4 regions of the Pseudomonas sp. E1BtOHC1 genome follow, and region 1 is predicted to be linked to each of the others. Evidence: predicted binding sites of a transcription regulator. Region 1 holds the regulator's gene; each other region holds the start of a gene.
The links. Region 1 encodes FliA, which starts transcription of late flagellar genes. Its sites were predicted from a motif close to CTAAAGTTTNNNNNNNNNNNGCCGNTAA; they were not measured.

Region 1 (4,144 bases):
CGGCCGAATCCAGCGCATCCACGGCAAAGGTGCCCTTGCCATGCAATTGGTCCAGCAAGGCCTCGAATTCGTCGTCGGTGATTTCGTCGCCACCGGCGGCTGCGCCAGGCGTGGCGTTGGCCGCAGCCGGGGCCACCGCATCGGCGGCGAACTGGCCTTTACCGTGCAGTTGGTCCAGCAGCGACTCGAACTCGGCGTCAGTGATTTCATCGCTGGCCGGCTCGCCCGCAGCCACTGGAGCAGCGGCAGGCGCAGCCTCGGCGTCGGCCTTGGCGGCATTCAGCGAATCGAGCAGCAATTCGAATTCGTTATCGGTGATATCCCCGCCCTGGGCCTCAGGCTCGGCAACGGGTTCAGCCATCTCTTCCACAACAGGCGCTGGAGCCTCGGCACCGGCGGGTTCGGCCAGGCGCGCCAAGGCGGCCAGCAGTTCCGGTGTCGCGGCAGTAATTTCGGTGCGCTCACGGACCTGGCTGAACATGCCGTTCACCGCGTCCAGAGCCTCAAGCACCACGTCCATCAGTTCCGAGTCGACTCGCCGCTCACCCTTGCGCAGGATGTCGAAGACGTTCTCGGCGATGTGGCAGCACTCCACCAGCTCATTGAGCTGGAGGAAGCCGGCGCCCCCTTTAACAGTGTGAAAACCGCGAAAAATTGCATTGAGCAAGTCCGCATCATCTGGCCGGCTTTCCAGCTCGACCAGTTGTTCGGACAGTTGCTCTAGAATCTCGCCGGCCTCAACCAGGAAATCCTGAAGGATCTCTTCATCGGCGCCGAAGCTCATTAATGGGTGCTCCTAGAATCCAAGGCTGGAAAGCAAATCGTCTACATCGTCCTGACCGGACATAACGTCTTCCCGTTTATCGGCATGAATCTGCGGACCTTCACCCTTGGCGAGATGTTTTTGCGGATCTTTTTCAGCGAGGATCGATTCACGGTCATGTTCGATGCCGGCGAAACGATCGACCTGGCTGGCCATCAAGACGAGTTTGAGCAGATTGCTTTCGACTTCCGTGACCAACTGGGTCACACGCTTGATCACCTGACCGGTCAGGTCCTGGTAATCCTGCGCCAGCAGAATGTCGTTGAGGTGGCCCGATACGGTGCGGGTTTCCTGCTCGCTGCGCGTCAGGAAACTGTCGACCCGGCGTGCCAGTTCGCGAAACTCTTCAGCGCCGACCTCACGCCGCATAAAGCGCCCCCAGTCTGCGCTCAAGGCCTGGGCTTCAGTGCTCAGGCCGTTGACCAACGGGGTGCTGCTCTCTACCAGGTCCATGGTGCGGTTGGCTGCGGCTTCCGTGAGCCGGACCACATAGGACAGGCGCTCAGTGGCATCCGTGATCTGTGAAACTTCCTCGGCTTGCGGCATGTGCGGGTCAATCTGGAAATTGACGATTGCGCTATGCAGCTCGCGGGTGAGCTTGCCCACTTCCTGATACAGGCCGCGGTCACGGGTCTGATTGAGCTCATGGATCAATTGCACCGCTTCGCCGAACCTGCCCTTTTCAAGGCTTTCGACCAGTTCCAGCGCATGTTTTTTCAGGGTCGACTCAAAGTCGCCCAGTGAAGATTCGTTATGCTCCATAGCTCCCCCGTGGCGGAATGGCTACGCGTCTCAACCGATGCGTTCGAAGATTTTTTCGATCTTCTCTTTCAACGCCTGAGCCGTGAATGGTTTGACGACATAGCCGTTTACGCCGGCCTGGGCAGCTTCGATGATCTGCTCGCGCTTGGCTTCAGCAGTAACCATCAATACCGGCAGGTGCTTGAGTTTTTCATCGGCACGCACGTGGCGCAGCAGGTCGATACCGGTCATGCCCGGCATGTTCCAGTCTGTTACCAGAAAGTCGATGCTCCCGCTGTTGAGTACCGGAATGGCAGTGGTGCCATCGTCGGCCTCGACCGTGTTGGTGAAACCCAGATCACGCAACAGGTTTTTTATGATCCGCCGCATCGTTGAAAAGTCATCAACGATGAGGATTTTCATGTTCTTGTCCAATTCGACCTCCAAGCAGTCTTAAACGCATCCAGCACCTGAACGCGCCATTCAATCAATTCGGCATAACACACAACGACTGCATGGAGCACATACCGCAAGACCGGTGCAGCGCTTGCTTCACCGGTCCTGATCGCAGTGTCCCCACACTGCCTGTCAGCGCGCTCGCCACTCCCCCAAACGCCCCCGCAAGCGGGCTGCGCACTGGCTGTGTAACTGGCTGACCCGCGACTCGCTGACCCCCAGGACCTCACCGATTTCCTTGAGGTTCAGCTCTTCGTCGTAGTACAGCGCCAACACCAGTCGCTCGCGCTCCGGCAAATTGGCAATCGCATCCGCCAACGCAGCCTGGAAGCGTTCATCCTCCAGGTCCCGTGACGGCTCGAGATGAGCACTGGCGCCATCCTCATGCAGCCCTTCATGTTCGCCGTCCTGCAACAGGTCGTCGAAACTGAACAGGCGGCTGCCCAAGGTGTCGTTCAAAATCCCGTAATAATCGTCGAGACTCAATTGAAGTTCGGCCGCAACTTCGTGATCTTTAGCGTCACGACCGGTTTTAGCTTCAATTGCGCGAATGGCATCACTGACCATGCGCGTATTACGGTGCACCGAACGCGGTGCCCAATCGCCTTTGCGAACCTCGTCGAGCATCGCCCCACGGATACGAATACCCGCATAGGTTTCGAAACTCGCCCCCTTGCTCGCGTCGTATTTGGTCGACACTTCGAGCAAACCGATCATCCCGGCCTGAATCAGGTCTTCCACCTGAACACTGGCCGGCAACCGCGCCAGCAGGTGATAGGCAATACGCTTGACCAGGGGCGCGTAGCGCTCGATCAGTTCGTATTGGCTGTCACGTGCCGACTTCTTGTAGAGGTTGTAGCCGCTGGCAGTCATAGCACCGGTCCCGCTGTTTGATGCACTAGCCGCTCGACAAAAAACTCCAGATGCCCGCGTGGGTTCGCTGGCAACGGCCAGGTATCGACTTTTTGCGCGATGGCCTTGAACGCCAATGCACACTTCGAACGAGGAAAGGCTTCATAGACCGCACGCTGCTTTTGCACGGCCTTGCGTACGCTTTCGTCGTAGGGAACTGCGCCGACGTATTGTAAGGCCACGTCCAGGAAGCGATCCGTGACCTTGGTCAATTTTGCAAACAGGTTGCGCCCTTCCTGAGGGCTCTGGGCCATGTTGGCCAAGACCCGGAAACGGTTCATGCCATAGTCGCGGTTGAGCAGTTTGATCAGCGCGTAGGCGTCGGTGATGGAGGTCGGTTCGTCACAGACCACCAGCAACACTTCCTGGGCCGCGCGGACGAAACTGACTACCGAGTCACCAATACCTGCAGCGGTGTCGATCACCAGTACATCGAGATTGTCGCCGATGTCGCTGAAGGCCTGGATCAGACCGGCGTGCTGGGCGGGGCTCAGGTGCACCATGCTTTGGGTACCCGAAGCGGCCGGAACGATGCGAATGCCGCCAGGCCCCTGGAGCAGCACGTCGCGCAGCTCACAGCGCCCTTCGATGACATCCGCCAGGGTGCGCTTGGGGGTCAGACCCAACAGGACATCGACGTTGGCCAGTCCCAGATCGGCGTCCAGCAGCAAGACTCGCCGGCCGAGCTCAGCCAGAGCCAGGGACAAGTTCACTGACACATTAGTCTTGCCGACGCCACCTTTGCCGCCGGTCACCGCAATCACCTGTACGGGATGCATGCTGCCCATGTTCTTTCTTTACCTTGTCTTACTTAGACGGGGCCACATAACTGGCTGCGCGTTCACCATTGGAACAATGCATGGCAGACCATCGATGTAGATACACTGCAATCTATTCATGTCTACCTCAGCCGACCCGCTTGGTCGGGCTGTGATAGAGGTCAGCGAACATGTCGGCCATGGCTTCTTCGCTGGGTTCTTCCTGCATCTGCACGCTGACAGCGCGACTCACCAACTGGTGCCGGCGAGGCAGGTGCAAATCGTCGGGAATCCGTGGACCATCGGTGAGATAGGCCACCGGCAATTCGTGACTGATGGCCAGGCTCAAGACCTCGCCAAGACTGGCTGTTTCATCCAGTTTAGTCAGGATGCAACCGGCCAGACCGCAGCGCTTGTAGCTGTGGTAGGCAGCGGTCAGCACCTGCTTCTGGCT
Region 2 (4,144 bases), 330 kb from region 1:
CCGGAGAAGCCGCGAGTGGCGCACCTGGCCGAACTGGTGACGCCGACCCTGATCGTGCAGGGCGAGCGTGACGCCCTGGGTAATCGCCAGGCGGTCGAAGCCTACTCACTGGCACCTGCTATCGAGTTGCACTGGCTGACGGCCGCTGATCACGATCTCAAGCCCCTGAAGGCTTCCGGTTTCACCCACGAGCAGCACCTGGAGTCCGCGGCGACCAAGGTCGCTGCGTTCCTGCAAGCGCCGACCTGATCCTGTAGGAGCGAGCTGGCTCGCGAAGCGTTCACTCGGTCCTCGAACTTGTATCGCGGTGAAGATTTATCGCGAGCAAGCTCGCTCCAACATTTGTTGGGCGGGTTTGCGGGCATAAAAAAACCGGAAGCCTTGGCTTCCGGTTTTTTGTCGCCAGTCCAGGGACTCAGCGGTTGAAGCGCTCCACCAGCGAGTACTGCGTGTGCGCCGTGCGGGTCAGGGCTTCGCTGAGTTCGGCCGAGTGCTGGGCCTGCTCCGAAGTCTGGTCCGCCAGTTGCGCGATGGTGCTGATGTTGCGGCTGATTTCTTCGGCCACCGAGCTTTGCTCTTCGGTGGCTGCAGCGATCTGGGTGGTCATGTCGGTGATGTTGGCCACCGCTTCACTGATGCCCACCAGCGCCTGGTCGGCTTCCAGCACCCGGGCCACGCCTTCTTCGGCCTGACGGTGACCGGCATCCATGGTTTGCACTGCGGTGGCGGCGGTTTGTTGCAGCTTGGCGATCAGGGTGTGGATCTGTCCGGTGGACTCGCTGGTGCGTTGCGCCAGCTGGCGCACTTCATCGGCGACCACGGCAAAGCCGCGGCCCATTTCCCCAGCGCGCGCCGCTTCGATGGCGGCGTTCAAGGCCAGCAGGTTGGTCTGGTCGGCGATGCCCTTGATCACATCCACTACGCCGCCGATCTCGTCGCTGTCCTTGGCCAGTTGGGTCACGGTCAGGCCGGTTTCGCCCACCACCACCGACAGGCGCTGGATGGCTTCGCGGGTTTCCCCGGCGATATCCCGGCCGCGACCGGTGAGACGATTGGCCTCCTGGGTAGCGTCAGCGGTGCGTTGTACGTGACTGGCCACTTCCTGGGTGGTGGCGGCCATCTGGTTGACCGCTGTGGCCACCTGCTCGGTCTCGACCCGCTGACGTTCCAGGCCGCTGGAGCTGTTGTGGGCCAGGGTGTCGGACTGTCGGGCCTGTTCGTTGAGGTGCTCCGCAGTGTCCTGCAAGCGGGTCAGGCAAGTCTTTAGGCGGGCTTCCTGGCTCAAGATCGACATTTCCAGGCGCGCCTGGGCGCCACGGCTGTCGGTGTACATCTGGGCGATCAGTGGGTCGGAAGTGGTTTGTTCGGCCAGGCGCAGCAGGCGCTTGAGGCCTCGTTGCTGCCAGCTCAGGCCCAACAGGCCCAGCGGCACCGAGAGGGCTGCGGCCAGGGCAAAGCCCCAGTGGGAGTTGAGCCAGGCGCCGATCATGAAGCTCAGTTGGCTGACCAGAATGAACGGCAGCCAGTCCTGAAGGATCGGCAACCACTTGTCACGCTTGGGAATGGCCGACTTGCCCTGGTTGATGCGCTGATAGAGGGCTTCGGCGCGGCGCACCTGTTCGGCGGTGGGCTTGACCCGTACCGATTCGTAGCCCACCACCTGGTTGCCTTCGAACACTGGTGTCACATAGGCGTTGACCCAGTAGTGGTCGCCGGTCTTGCAGCGGTTCTTGACGATGCCCATCCATGGCAAGCCTTGTTTCAAGGTGCCCCACATGTGCGCGAACACTGCCGCGGGTACATCAGGGTGACGGACCAGGTTGTGCGGCGCGCGAACCAGTTCTTCACGGGAGAACCCACTGATCTCGACAAAAGCATCGTTGCAGTAGGTGATCACGCCTTTGGCGTCGGTGGTGGAAATCAACCGTTGTTGAGCCGGGAAGGTACGTTCGCGCTGAGTGACAGGCTGGTTATTACGCATGGTTTTTCAATCCGCAAGGCTTTGATGGGTTGTCGGCCGCTTCAGCCGATTATTGAAATTATTTTTCAATAATCGGCGCTGGGTCTCATTGGCAGAAGCTGTCGCTTGCAAAATGCGCCACCGAGGTTCCGGTGGCTTTGGCGAGGCGCTAATCATTGACCTTCTTCCTTGATAGTCAATTGTCCTGAAGTACTGGTTTTGACAACTTTTCGCTGGGTTATCCGGCGAGCATCGGATAGGTGAACAAGCCGAAATGCAGCAGATTGAGAGCAAAGTGAGTGGCGATTGCCGCACCCAGGCCACCAAAGCGATAGGCCAGACCGTAGCCGACCCCGGCGATGGCCGCCAGTAGGGTCCATTGCCAGCCAGCACCCAGGTGTACCAGGCCGAATAGCAGGGCCGCACACAGCAGTGCCAGGTTCTCGCCATAGGGAAGGGCCTTGAACCTCCGGCCCAGGCCGCCCTGGATGTAACCACGGAACAGCGCTTCCTCCACCAGGGTCACCAGCAGCAGATTGTTCAATACCCACAACCAGGCCTGATCCGGCCATTTCGGCGCCCAACTGATGATTCCCAGCAGCAATGCGCCACCCAATGCGGCGACTGCGCACACCGCCAGGGCCAGCACCGTGGCGTAGAGCGACAGGCGCAGCGAGCGCCGACCGACGATCCAGGGGCAGACCAGCAGCAGCCAGAAGCCGATCAGCGGTTTGTCCTGATTCAGGTACATGGAGAAGGGCACGGCGTCGTCGGTAAAACGCTGCGGATCAATGGCCCGGCCGTTGTAAAAGCCTGGCAGCCAGTGCATGGCCAGGGCCAGGGCGATCACCACGAACAGGCCGTGGCCCAGGTATTGGCCGATGCGGCTGCGTTGCTGGCGTACGGCGAATCCGGCGCAGAGCAGCAGGAAGATCGAGAGGGCGGCCAGCAGTCCCAGTTGCCCGTAGCTCAGAGCCAGTGCGTAGCCAATAGAAAGGAGTGCCAGATACATCCATGGCAAAGCGGTCATGTGGAATCCTTGTTGCAAAAGAAAGGGGTGTTGCAGAAACGTTGTTCAGCGCCGGATCTGTAGTAGCCATTGCGACCGGTGAGTCAGCTTCGGCGGGCGGCAAGTATAACCAGCTGAGTTTTGTACGACAGCCCGACGAAAAACACCGCCCTAAGGCGGTGTCTGGTTTCGTAGCGGATCAGGATGCAATCAGCTGTCGCAACACGTAGTGCAGGATCCCTCCAGACTTGAAGTACTCGACTTCGTTCAAGGTATCGATGCGGCACAGCACCTCGATTTTCTCCTGGCTGCCATCCTCGCGGGTGATCACCAGGGGCAGGTTCATCCGTGGAGTCAGTTCCACATCGCTCAGGCCAAGGATGTCCAGGGTCTCCTTGCCGGTGAGTTTCAGACTCTTGCGGTTCTGGTCGAGCTTGAACTGCAAGGGCAAGACCCCCATGCCCACCAGATTGGAGCGGTGAATACGCTCGAAGCTTTCGGCAATCACCGCCTTGACCCCCAGCAGGTTGGTGCCCTTGGCGGCCCAGTCACGACTGGAGCCGGTGCCGTACTCCTGACCGGCGATGACCACCAGCGGCGTGCCCGAGGCCTGATATTTCATGGCTGCGTCGTAGATCGGCATTTTCTCGCCGCTGGGGATGTAGAACGTATTGCCGCCTTCTTCGCCGCCGAGCATTTCGTTGCGGATGCGGATGTTGGCGAAGGTGCCGCGCATCATCACTTGGTGATTGCCCCGACGCGAGCCGTAGGAATTGAAGTCCCGGGGTTCCACGCCCTTGTCCCGCAGGTAACGGCCGGCAGGGCTGTCGGCCTTGATATTGCCGGCGGGAGAGATGTGGTCGGTGGTCACTGAGTCCCCCAGTAGCGCCAGTACCCGGGCACCGCTGACGTCCTTGATTTCCGGCAGGGGGCCGGCAATGTCGTCGAAGAAAGGGGGATGCTGGATGTAGGTGGAGTCGTCCTGCCAGACATAGGTGGCGGCCTGGGGCACGTCAATGGCTTGCCATTGGGCATCACCGGCAAACACCTCGGCGTATTCCTTGTGGAACATCCGCGTGTTGACCTGGGCCACAGCCTCGGCGATCTCCTTGCTGCTGGGCCAGATGTCCCGCAGGTACACCGGCTGGCCGTTCTTGTCTTGACCCAGCGGTTCG
Region 3 (4,144 bases), 3.4 Mb from region 1:
CACCGCCGTCTTCTTCGAAGGTGGCGATGTTGGCGTCAAACAGCGACTCATCGGACTTGCGACCGGTAACGATCACGTTGCCCTTGTACAGTTTCAGGCGCACTACACCGTTCACGTGGGCTTGGGAGGCGTCGATCATCTGTTGCAGCATCAGACGCTCCGGGCTCCACCAGTAGCCGGTGTAGATCAGGCTGGCGTACTTGGGCATCAGCTCGTCTTTGAGGTGGGCCACTTCACGGTCCAGGGTGATGGACTCGATGGCGCGGTGAGCGCGCAGCATGATGGTGCCACCAGGCGTCTCGTAGCAGCCACGGGACTTCATGCCCACGTAACGGTTCTCGACGATGTCCAGACGACCGATGCCGTGTTCACCACCGATGCGGTTCAGGGTCGCCAGCACGGTAGCCGGAGTCATTTCCACGCCGTCGATGGCGACGATGTCGCCGTTGCGGTAGGTCAGCTCCAGGTATTGCGGGGTGTCAGGAGCCTTCTCCGGGGAGACGGTCCAGCGCCACATGTCTTCTTCGTGCTCGGTCCAGGTGTCTTCCAGAACGCCGCCTTCATAGGAGATATGCAGCAGGTTGGCGTCCATCGAGTACGGCGACTTCTTCTTGCCGTGACGCTCGATCGGAATACCGTGCTTCTCGGCGTAGTCCATCAGCTTCTCGCGGGACAGCAGGTCCCACTCGCGCCAAGGGGCGATCACTTTGACCCCAGGCTTGAGAGCATAGGCGCCCAGCTCGAAACGCACCTGATCGTTGCCCTTGCCGGTGGCGCCATGGGAAATGGCATCGGCGCCAGTCTCATTGGCGATTTCGATCAAACGCTTGGCGATCAACGGACGAGCGATGGAAGTACCCAGCAGGTACTCGCCTTCGTAGACGGTGTTGGCGCGGAACATCGGGAAAACGAAATCACGCACGAACTCTTCGCGCAGATCGTCGATGTAGATCTCTTTGACGCCCATGGCTTGCGCCTTGGCGCGGGCCGGCTCGACCTCTTCGCCTTGGCCCAGGTCAGCAGTGAAAGTCACTACTTCACAGTTGTAAGTATCCTGCAGCCACTTGAGGATCACCGAAGTGTCCAGGCCGCCCGAATACGCCAGAACGACCTTGTTTACGTCCGCCATGCCATCACTCCACGGGGTTGTACGGAAAGCCGTCGAGTCTACCGATCCACGAGGATAATTTACAGAGGCGCGACAGCTTATGACGACCAAGCGACAGATTATGTCGAGCGCGCGACGACGACAGCCGTATCAGGAAGTCGCTGCTGCGCTCGAACCAGAGGCGGCCTGAGGCGCCGGAGCCGGTTTTTCGGTGGGGGCAACCCGCTCCAGATGCACATTGACCCGGCGGTTCTTCGCTCGATTGGCTGCATTAGTGTTGGGAGCCAGGGGATAACGCTCGCCATGGAAGCGCACAACAATCTGGTTTTCCGCCAAACCGTTGGCCTTGAAGAACTCCATCACTGCCAGGGCGCGGCGTCGGGACAGGTCGCGGTTGGTCAAGCGGTTACCGCTGTTATCAGAGTGGCCGTCCAGTTCGACGTGATTGACCGTCGGATCGGCCTTGATGAAGTCCACCATCACCTGCAACTTCGCCTTGGCGCGAGCATCGAGTTCGATACCGCCACCCGGGAAACCGATCTCGCCCTGTTTCACCTGTTCGTAGTTCATCGGCAGCAGTTTGGTCATGCAGCTTTGATAGTCGCTGTAGGCCTTGCTGAATTTCACCGGTAGCAAGCGCACCTCGGAAACCCCGCCCTCGCGGGAAAAATGCCGGACCACCGGACTGCGTCCCTCCAGCAAGCCGATGATCAGGCGACCGGCCTGCATCTGGTTGCTGTTGTACAGCACCCCATCCGTACCGGCCTTGACCGCTCCGAGGTTGATGTCGCCACGCCCCGGCTGCCAGGGCGCAGCGGCTGCAAGCAGAGTCGCCGAGCCACCCGCCTGCATCGGGTTGAAACTCTTGAGGCGAAAGATCGCCTGCTCGCCGGCGCGGCGAACGAATTCGCCGGAACCGAAATCGGTGACGGGCTGGATCAAGCGGCACTCGAATTTGTCGCCTTCGACCGTCCACTCAATGCTCTCCAGACGGGTCTGGAAAGTGAGAGCCATCGCGGGCAGGCTGGCAAACACACTGAGCAAGGCTAGATAACGCTGGCGCACGGGAGGCTCCACTGACGTGTACAACAGAAAAATCGACAGGCGTTAATACGCCATACCTTCGGGATATCGGTTGCTCGTCGCAAAACTTGATAGCGAGTGCCTGGAAGAGTCTTTTCCGGTAGCATTCCCCCGAGTTTTACCCGCCTGGAACCTCCAATGTCCGACCGCCTGACCCTGCTGCGTCCCGACGACTGGCATATTCATCTTCGCGATGGTGCCGTGTTGCCCAATACAGTCGCAGATGTCGCGCGCACCTTTGGCCGCGCCATCATCATGCCCAACCTGGTACCTCCGGTGCGCAACGCCGCGGAAGCCGACGCCTATCGCCAGCGTATTCTAGCTGCGCGCCCGGCCGGCAGCCGCTTCGAGCCGCTGATGGTGCTCTACCTGACCGACCGCACCCAGCCGGACGAAATCCGCGCAGCCAAGGCCTGCGGTTTCGTGCACGCCGCCAAGCTGTACCCGGCCGGCGCGACCACCAACTCGGACTCGGGCGTGACCAGCATCGACAAGATCTTCCCGGTGCTCGAAGCGATGGCCGAAGTTGGCCTGCCTCTGCTGATCCACGGTGAAGTGACCCGTGGCGACGTCGACGTCTTCGACCGGGAAAAAATCTTCATCGACGAGCATATGCGTCGCGTGGTCGAGCGCTTCCCCAGCCTGAAAGTGGTGTTCGAACACATCACCACCGGTGAAGCCGTGCAGTTCGTCAAGGAGGCTTCGGCCAACGTTGGCGCAACCATCACCGCGCACCACCTGCTGTACAACCGCAACCACATGCTGGTGGGCGGTATTCGCCCGCACTTCTATTGCCTGCCGATTCTCAAGCGCAACACCCACCAGGAAGCCCTGCTGGATGCGGCCACCAGCGGCAGCGAGAAGTTCTTCCTCGGCACCGACTCGGCGCCTCATGCCCAGCACGCCAAGGAAGCCGCTTGCGGTTGCGCCGGTTGCTACAGCGCCTATGCCGCGATTGAGCTGTATGCCGAGGCGTTCGAACAGCGCAATGCCCTGGATAAACTGGAAGCCTTTGCCAGCCTCAACGGCCCGCGCTTCTACGGCCTGCCGGCCAACACCGATCGCATCACCCTGGTTCGTGAAGAATGGACCGCCCCCGCCAGCCTGCCGTTTGGTGAGCTGACTGTCATTCCGCTGCGCGCCGGTGAAAAACTGCGCTGGCGCCTGCTGGAGGATCACTCGTGAGTGACGACCATTTCGACGACGAACAAGAAGGTAACGGCGGCGGCCCTCGGCACCCGATGGCGGCGCGCTTTCGTGGTTACCTGCCAGTAGTCGTCGACGTTGAAACCGGCGGTTTCAACTCGGCCACCGACGCCCTGCTAGAGATTGCCGCCACCACTATCGGCATGGATGAAAAAGGCTTCGTGTTCCCGGAACACACCTATTTCTTCCGGGTTGAGCCTTTTGAAGGCGCGAACATCGAAGCCGCTGCCCTGGAGTTCACCGGGATCAAGCTCGACCACCCGCTGCGCATGGCCGTCAGCGAAGAAACTGCCCTGACCGATATTTTCCGTGGGGTGCGCAAGGCACTGAAGGCCAATGGCTGCAAACGCGCCATTCTGGTAGGCCACAACAGCAGCTTCGATCTGGGCTTCCTGAATGCCGCCGTAGCTCGCCTGGATATGAAGCGCAATCCGTTCCATCCGTTCTCCAGCTTCGACACCGCCACCCTGGCTGGCCTGGCGTACGGCCAGACCGTACTGGCAAAGGCCTGCCAGAGCGCGGACATCGACTTCGACGGTCGTGAGGCCCACTCGGCTCGCTACGACACAGAGAAGACTGCCGAGTTGTTCTGTGGCATCGTCAACCGCTGGAAACAAATGGGCGGCTGGCAGGATTTCGACGACTGATTAATTCTTCGTCGGGTGAATTGCTCCCATAAAAAAACCGGCCCTGAGGCCGGTTTTTTTATGCGTGACGCCAGGCTTACAGCTTGCCAGCGTTCTCGCT
Region 4 (4,144 bases), 3.4 Mb from region 1:
GCGGATGGATCTCTTCCCAGTTCATATTGACGATACGCTCCACCGAGCGCACCAAAAACCCCTGGGTCTTGGTGTTGTACTCAGTGATGATGACGAACGGATTGCTTTGATCCTGCAACCCACCCGAACCTGTGGCCATTGCCAGATCCAGGATCGGAATGGTCGCCCCTCGAATATTCGCGACACCGCACACCACAGGGTTGGATTTGGGCATCAGGGTCAGCTTGGGGCATTGCAGCACCTCGCGAACCTTGAATACGTTGATCCCGTAGAGTTGCTCGCCGTCCAGACGGAACAGCAGCAACTCCAGGCGATTCTGCCCAACCAATTGCGTGCGCTGGTTTACCGAATCCATTACACCAGCCATGCCCAGACTCCCCAAAGCTTTAAGATCCGACGCACGCTCATCACTAAACGGCACGGCGCTTGCTTTTTAACTGTTATGAACGCCAAAACGACATTTTTCCGACGCCTGACATCCCCCTACCGCGCATTGCTTTGTGGGTTGTCGGCGCTGTGTATCCTAAACCCTGGCGGCCCTGCCGTTGCTGATTCGGTCACCCTGCCTGATCTACTTATCGGCGTCACTCAAGGGTTTCTTGAATTCACGGTAGAAGACTACCTGGCCACCAGTCAAACGGAAGGACGCTACGAAATCCAAGTCAACCAATTGGATCCGCGTATGCGCATGCCCGCCTGCGACAAGGAATTGACAGCGAGCCTGGAAAGTCCAGCACAGCCGCTGGGACGGGTCACGGTCAAGGTACGCTGCGAAGGCGCCTCCCCCTGGACCGTATTCGTGCCAGCCCAGGTCAAGCTGTTTCGCGAAGTGGTCACCACTTCACGCCCACTCAAGCGCGCCGGGATCATCGAGCCGGAAGACGTGGTGTTGCGTGAGAGAGATATCAGCCTGAACAATCAGGGCTACCTGACCTCCGTGGACCAGGCCATTGGTCAGAAACTTGTCCGACCAATGGTCGCCGACCAGCTCATTACCCTGGGGCACCTGGAACAGGCTGAAGTGGTGCGCAAGGGCGATCAGGTGGTGATTTCGGCACGTAGCGGCACCCTGAACGTGCGGATGCCGGGGGAGGCACTGTCCAATGGCGGCATGAGCGAGCAGATCCGGGTCAAGAACCTAAACTCGCAGCGAGTGATCAAGGCGCGCATCACCGCACCGGGGCAGGTGGAAGTGGCAATGTAGATAACTGGCGCTCGACTCGCTCGTTCCCTAAACTGTGGCCGATAAAGGGTCGCAGATACCTGCGCTGGCTTGTCGACAATCGAGCCTAAAGTTTTTCAGGGTATGGCCGAAAACATGGCAAGCGTCCAAATACCCAGAGGTTTTCTTCATCATGGTCATCGACTTCAGCCGTTTAAACAGCTCCCCTTCACTGACAGGCAGTACGCGTACCAGCGCCAGCAAGGAAACCGGTGATGCCGGCAAATCCGCTCCGCTGACGACTGCAGCCGAGACCAGCAAAAGCGGGGAATCGGTACACCTCAGCAATGAGGCTCAACAGTTGCAGAAAATCACCGACAAGCTGCGCGATCAGCCTGCTGTCGACAAGGCCCGAGTGGCCGAGTTGAAGCAAGCCATTGCCGATGGCAGCTATAAGGTCGACAGCAACCGTATAGCCAGCAAACTGCTCAACTTCGAAGCCCAGCGCTAGCCACAGGCTTGCGCCAGGCTTTTGGACGCTTAATCCCCAAGGCCAGCCATGCACGACACCAATTTACTGCAACTGATCAATGACGACCTTGCTCCAGCTCAACAACTGCTGGAGCTGCTCAGAGCCGAATCCATTGCCCTGCACGGCCGCGACATGCCGTTGCTGGAGGATATCCTGGCGCAGAAGCAGGCCCTGGTCATATTGCTGGAACAGCATGGCCGTAAGCGCACAGAGATCCTTGCCAGCCTGAACCTGCCGAGCAATCGTGCAGGCCTCGAGCAACTGGCCAGTCACTCCAGCCTGGGCGACCAACTGCTCGAGCAGGGCAATCTGCTGACCCAGTTGCTCGCCGACTGCCAGGCCACCAACGAACTCAATGGCCGTTCGATCCAGATTCAACAGGCCACCACCGCCAACCAGTTGAAAATCCTCAACGGCGGTGAACCCCCAGCACTTTATGACGCCCGCGGCTCTACCTCTATGCTTGCGAAGCCCCGCCCACTCAGTCAGGCTTAAGCCCCAAAAATGAGTGCGCGCTACCAAGCCGTGAAACATACTGGCAAAATGCCAGATCCTGCGTGTAGTTGTATTTTGTCTGGAGATTGATGAACCGTGTTCAACGCCTCAAACGCGGAAGATGCTCCGCAGCCACCTAAGGTGTTCACCACTGCGTTGGAAATTTCCTCCAACCTGCGGCTGCTGCAAGAGAGCCACGACCCGCTGATCATCACTTTCCATGAGCGCAGTCAGCGCTTCCAGAGCTACCTCGTGGAAGTGGACCGCGACAGCAACATGATTGCCCTTGATGAAATGATCCCTCGCGACGGTGAGCGATTCATGCTGGCAGGCGAGCCATTTCGCGTTGAAGGCTTTCATGAAGGCGTGCGCATCGCCTGGGAAAGCAACGGCCTGCCGACCCTCGATGAGTCCAATGGCGGGCGCTGCTACCGGACCACGCTGCCGGACGAAGTGGTTTACCACCAGCGCCGCAACGCCTTCCGGGCTGCACTCAAGCTGGCGCAACTGGTCGACATCGAACTCAGCGGCGAAAAACTCAAGTCCCCTCTGACCGGCAAGCTGCTGGATATTTCCGCTACCGGCTGCAAGTTGCGCTTCGACGGCGATATCTCTTCGCGCCTGCAACTGGGTCAGGTGTACGAGCGCTTTATTGCCGCCCTGCCCTTCGGCAGCATGACCGCCCCGGTCGAACTGCGTTACCTGCATCACGAGGAGCGTATCGACACCACCTTCGCCGGCGTGCGCTTTCACAACATGAGCGGCCTGGTGCAGCGTCAGGTAGAGCGCTTCGTCTATCAGTTGCAGCGTGAAGCGCGGCGCTTCGACAAAGACGACCTCTGAACCCCACGCATCAATGAAAACGGGCAGTGCCTTGCGGCAACTGCCCGTTTTTCGTTTCTAGGGTCGAGCCCCACTCAGATGATCCCGAGCACAATCGTCGGGCGACGCCTCATCCGACGCTTCCGGCGTCTCAGGCTCCGCTGCAGGCACAGCATCCGGAGCGGGCGTGGTCTGCATCTGATCCTGCACCACCTGCTCATCCACCCGTGGATCGAGAGCCGCCACCAGAGGTGAGCTGGACATGCTGTCCGGCATGGCGACGTGATGCAGCGGCGCATCATCCACCTGATGCAGATTGGTCACCGCCTTCGGCCGGATCCTCCAGACCAGGACCAGGGCAAAGAAACTGAAGAAGGCATACAGCATCTGACTGCCGAACAACTTCATCAGCACCCCGGCCGCCAACGGACCGATGCTCGCCCCCACGCCATACGTCACCAACAGCATCGCCGTCAGCGACACTCGACGATCACTTTCCACGTGGTCATTGGAGAAAGCCACCGCCAGCGGATAGAGGCAGAACTGCACCAGGGAACAAAGGAACCCGAGAATAAAGAGCATCTCCAGGGGAACCGACGGCAGGATCGCCAGAGGCAGGGCCACCACCGCCAGGAACAGTGCGAAACAGCGAATCAGCAACGCCCGATCATAGCGATCGGACAACCAGCCCAATGGCCACTGCACCACCAGACCGGCAAAAATACAGCTCCCCATGAACAGACCGACCTGCTCGGTACTCAAGCCCTGCTGCGACGCATAGAGCGGCGCAAGGCCATAGAACGAACCCACGATCAACCCCGACCCCAGCACGGTACTCAGAGACTGGGGTACTCGCTTGATAAAGAAGCGCGGCTCCATCGGCGCCGGATGCAAAGGCGCCGGGTGAATACGCCGGGTCATGGCCACCGGCACCAGGCACAGGGCAAAGCACAGGGCCACCAGCATCAATAGTTCCAACCCCAGGGCCGGGTGCATGACCAGAATCAACTGCCCCAGCACTAACCCCAGGTAAGAGGCGATCATGTAGCCGCTGAACACCAGACCGCGCTGATTGGCGTCGGCCTGCTCGTTGAGCCAGCTTTCGATGACCATGTACTGGCACATCATCCCTA

Region 2: the regulator FliA is predicted to act here: its motif matches at 2,011-2,038, upstream of ACSSVC_RS13965 (methyl-accepting chemotaxis protein).
Region 3: the regulator FliA is predicted to act here: its motif matches at 2,237-2,264, upstream of ACSSVC_RS28770 (flagellar protein MotY).
Region 4: the regulator FliA is predicted to act here: its motif matches at 1,290-1,317, upstream of flgM (flagellar biosynthesis anti-sigma factor FlgM).

The regions. Positions count from the first base shown of each region.
Region 1 is NZ_CP196023.1:2,685,047-2,689,190, reverse strand. It holds gene ACSSVC_RS12330 (chemotaxis protein CheA) at 1-784, opposite strand, end outside; gene ACSSVC_RS12325 (protein phosphatase CheZ) at 797-1,585, opposite strand; gene ACSSVC_RS12320 (chemotaxis response regulator CheY) at 1,616-1,987, opposite strand; gene fliA (RNA polymerase sigma factor FliA) at 2,153-2,893, opposite strand; gene fleN (flagellar synthesis regulator FleN) at 2,890-3,720, opposite strand; gene flhF (flagellar biosynthesis GTPase FlhF) at 3,839-4,144, opposite strand, start outside.
Region 2 is NZ_CP196023.1:3,015,045-3,019,188, forward strand. It holds gene ACSSVC_RS13960 (alpha/beta family hydrolase) at 1-249, shown strand, start outside; gene ACSSVC_RS13965 (methyl-accepting chemotaxis protein) at 416-1,981, opposite strand; gene ACSSVC_RS13970 (CPBP family intramembrane glutamic endopeptidase) at 2,199-2,990, opposite strand; gene acnA (aconitate hydratase AcnA) at 3,169-4,144, opposite strand, start outside.
Region 3 is NZ_CP196023.1:6,373,103-6,377,246, forward strand. It holds gene ACSSVC_RS28765 (argininosuccinate synthase) at 1-1,129, opposite strand, end outside; gene ACSSVC_RS28770 (flagellar protein MotY) at 1,259-2,173, opposite strand; gene pyrC (dihydroorotase) at 2,330-3,376, shown strand; gene rnt (ribonuclease T) at 3,373-4,044, shown strand; gene ACSSVC_RS28785 (peroxiredoxin) at 4,121-4,144, opposite strand, start outside.
Region 4 is NZ_CP196023.1:6,090,360-6,094,503, forward strand. It holds gene ACSSVC_RS27405 (chemotaxis protein CheV) at 1-367, opposite strand, end outside; gene flgA (flagellar basal body P-ring formation chaperone FlgA) at 443-1,204, shown strand; gene flgM (flagellar biosynthesis anti-sigma factor FlgM) at 1,356-1,673, shown strand; gene ACSSVC_RS27420 (flagella synthesis protein FlgN) at 1,722-2,189, shown strand; gene ACSSVC_RS27425 (flagellar brake protein) at 2,286-3,032, shown strand; gene ACSSVC_RS27430 (MFS transporter) at 3,090-4,144, opposite strand, start outside.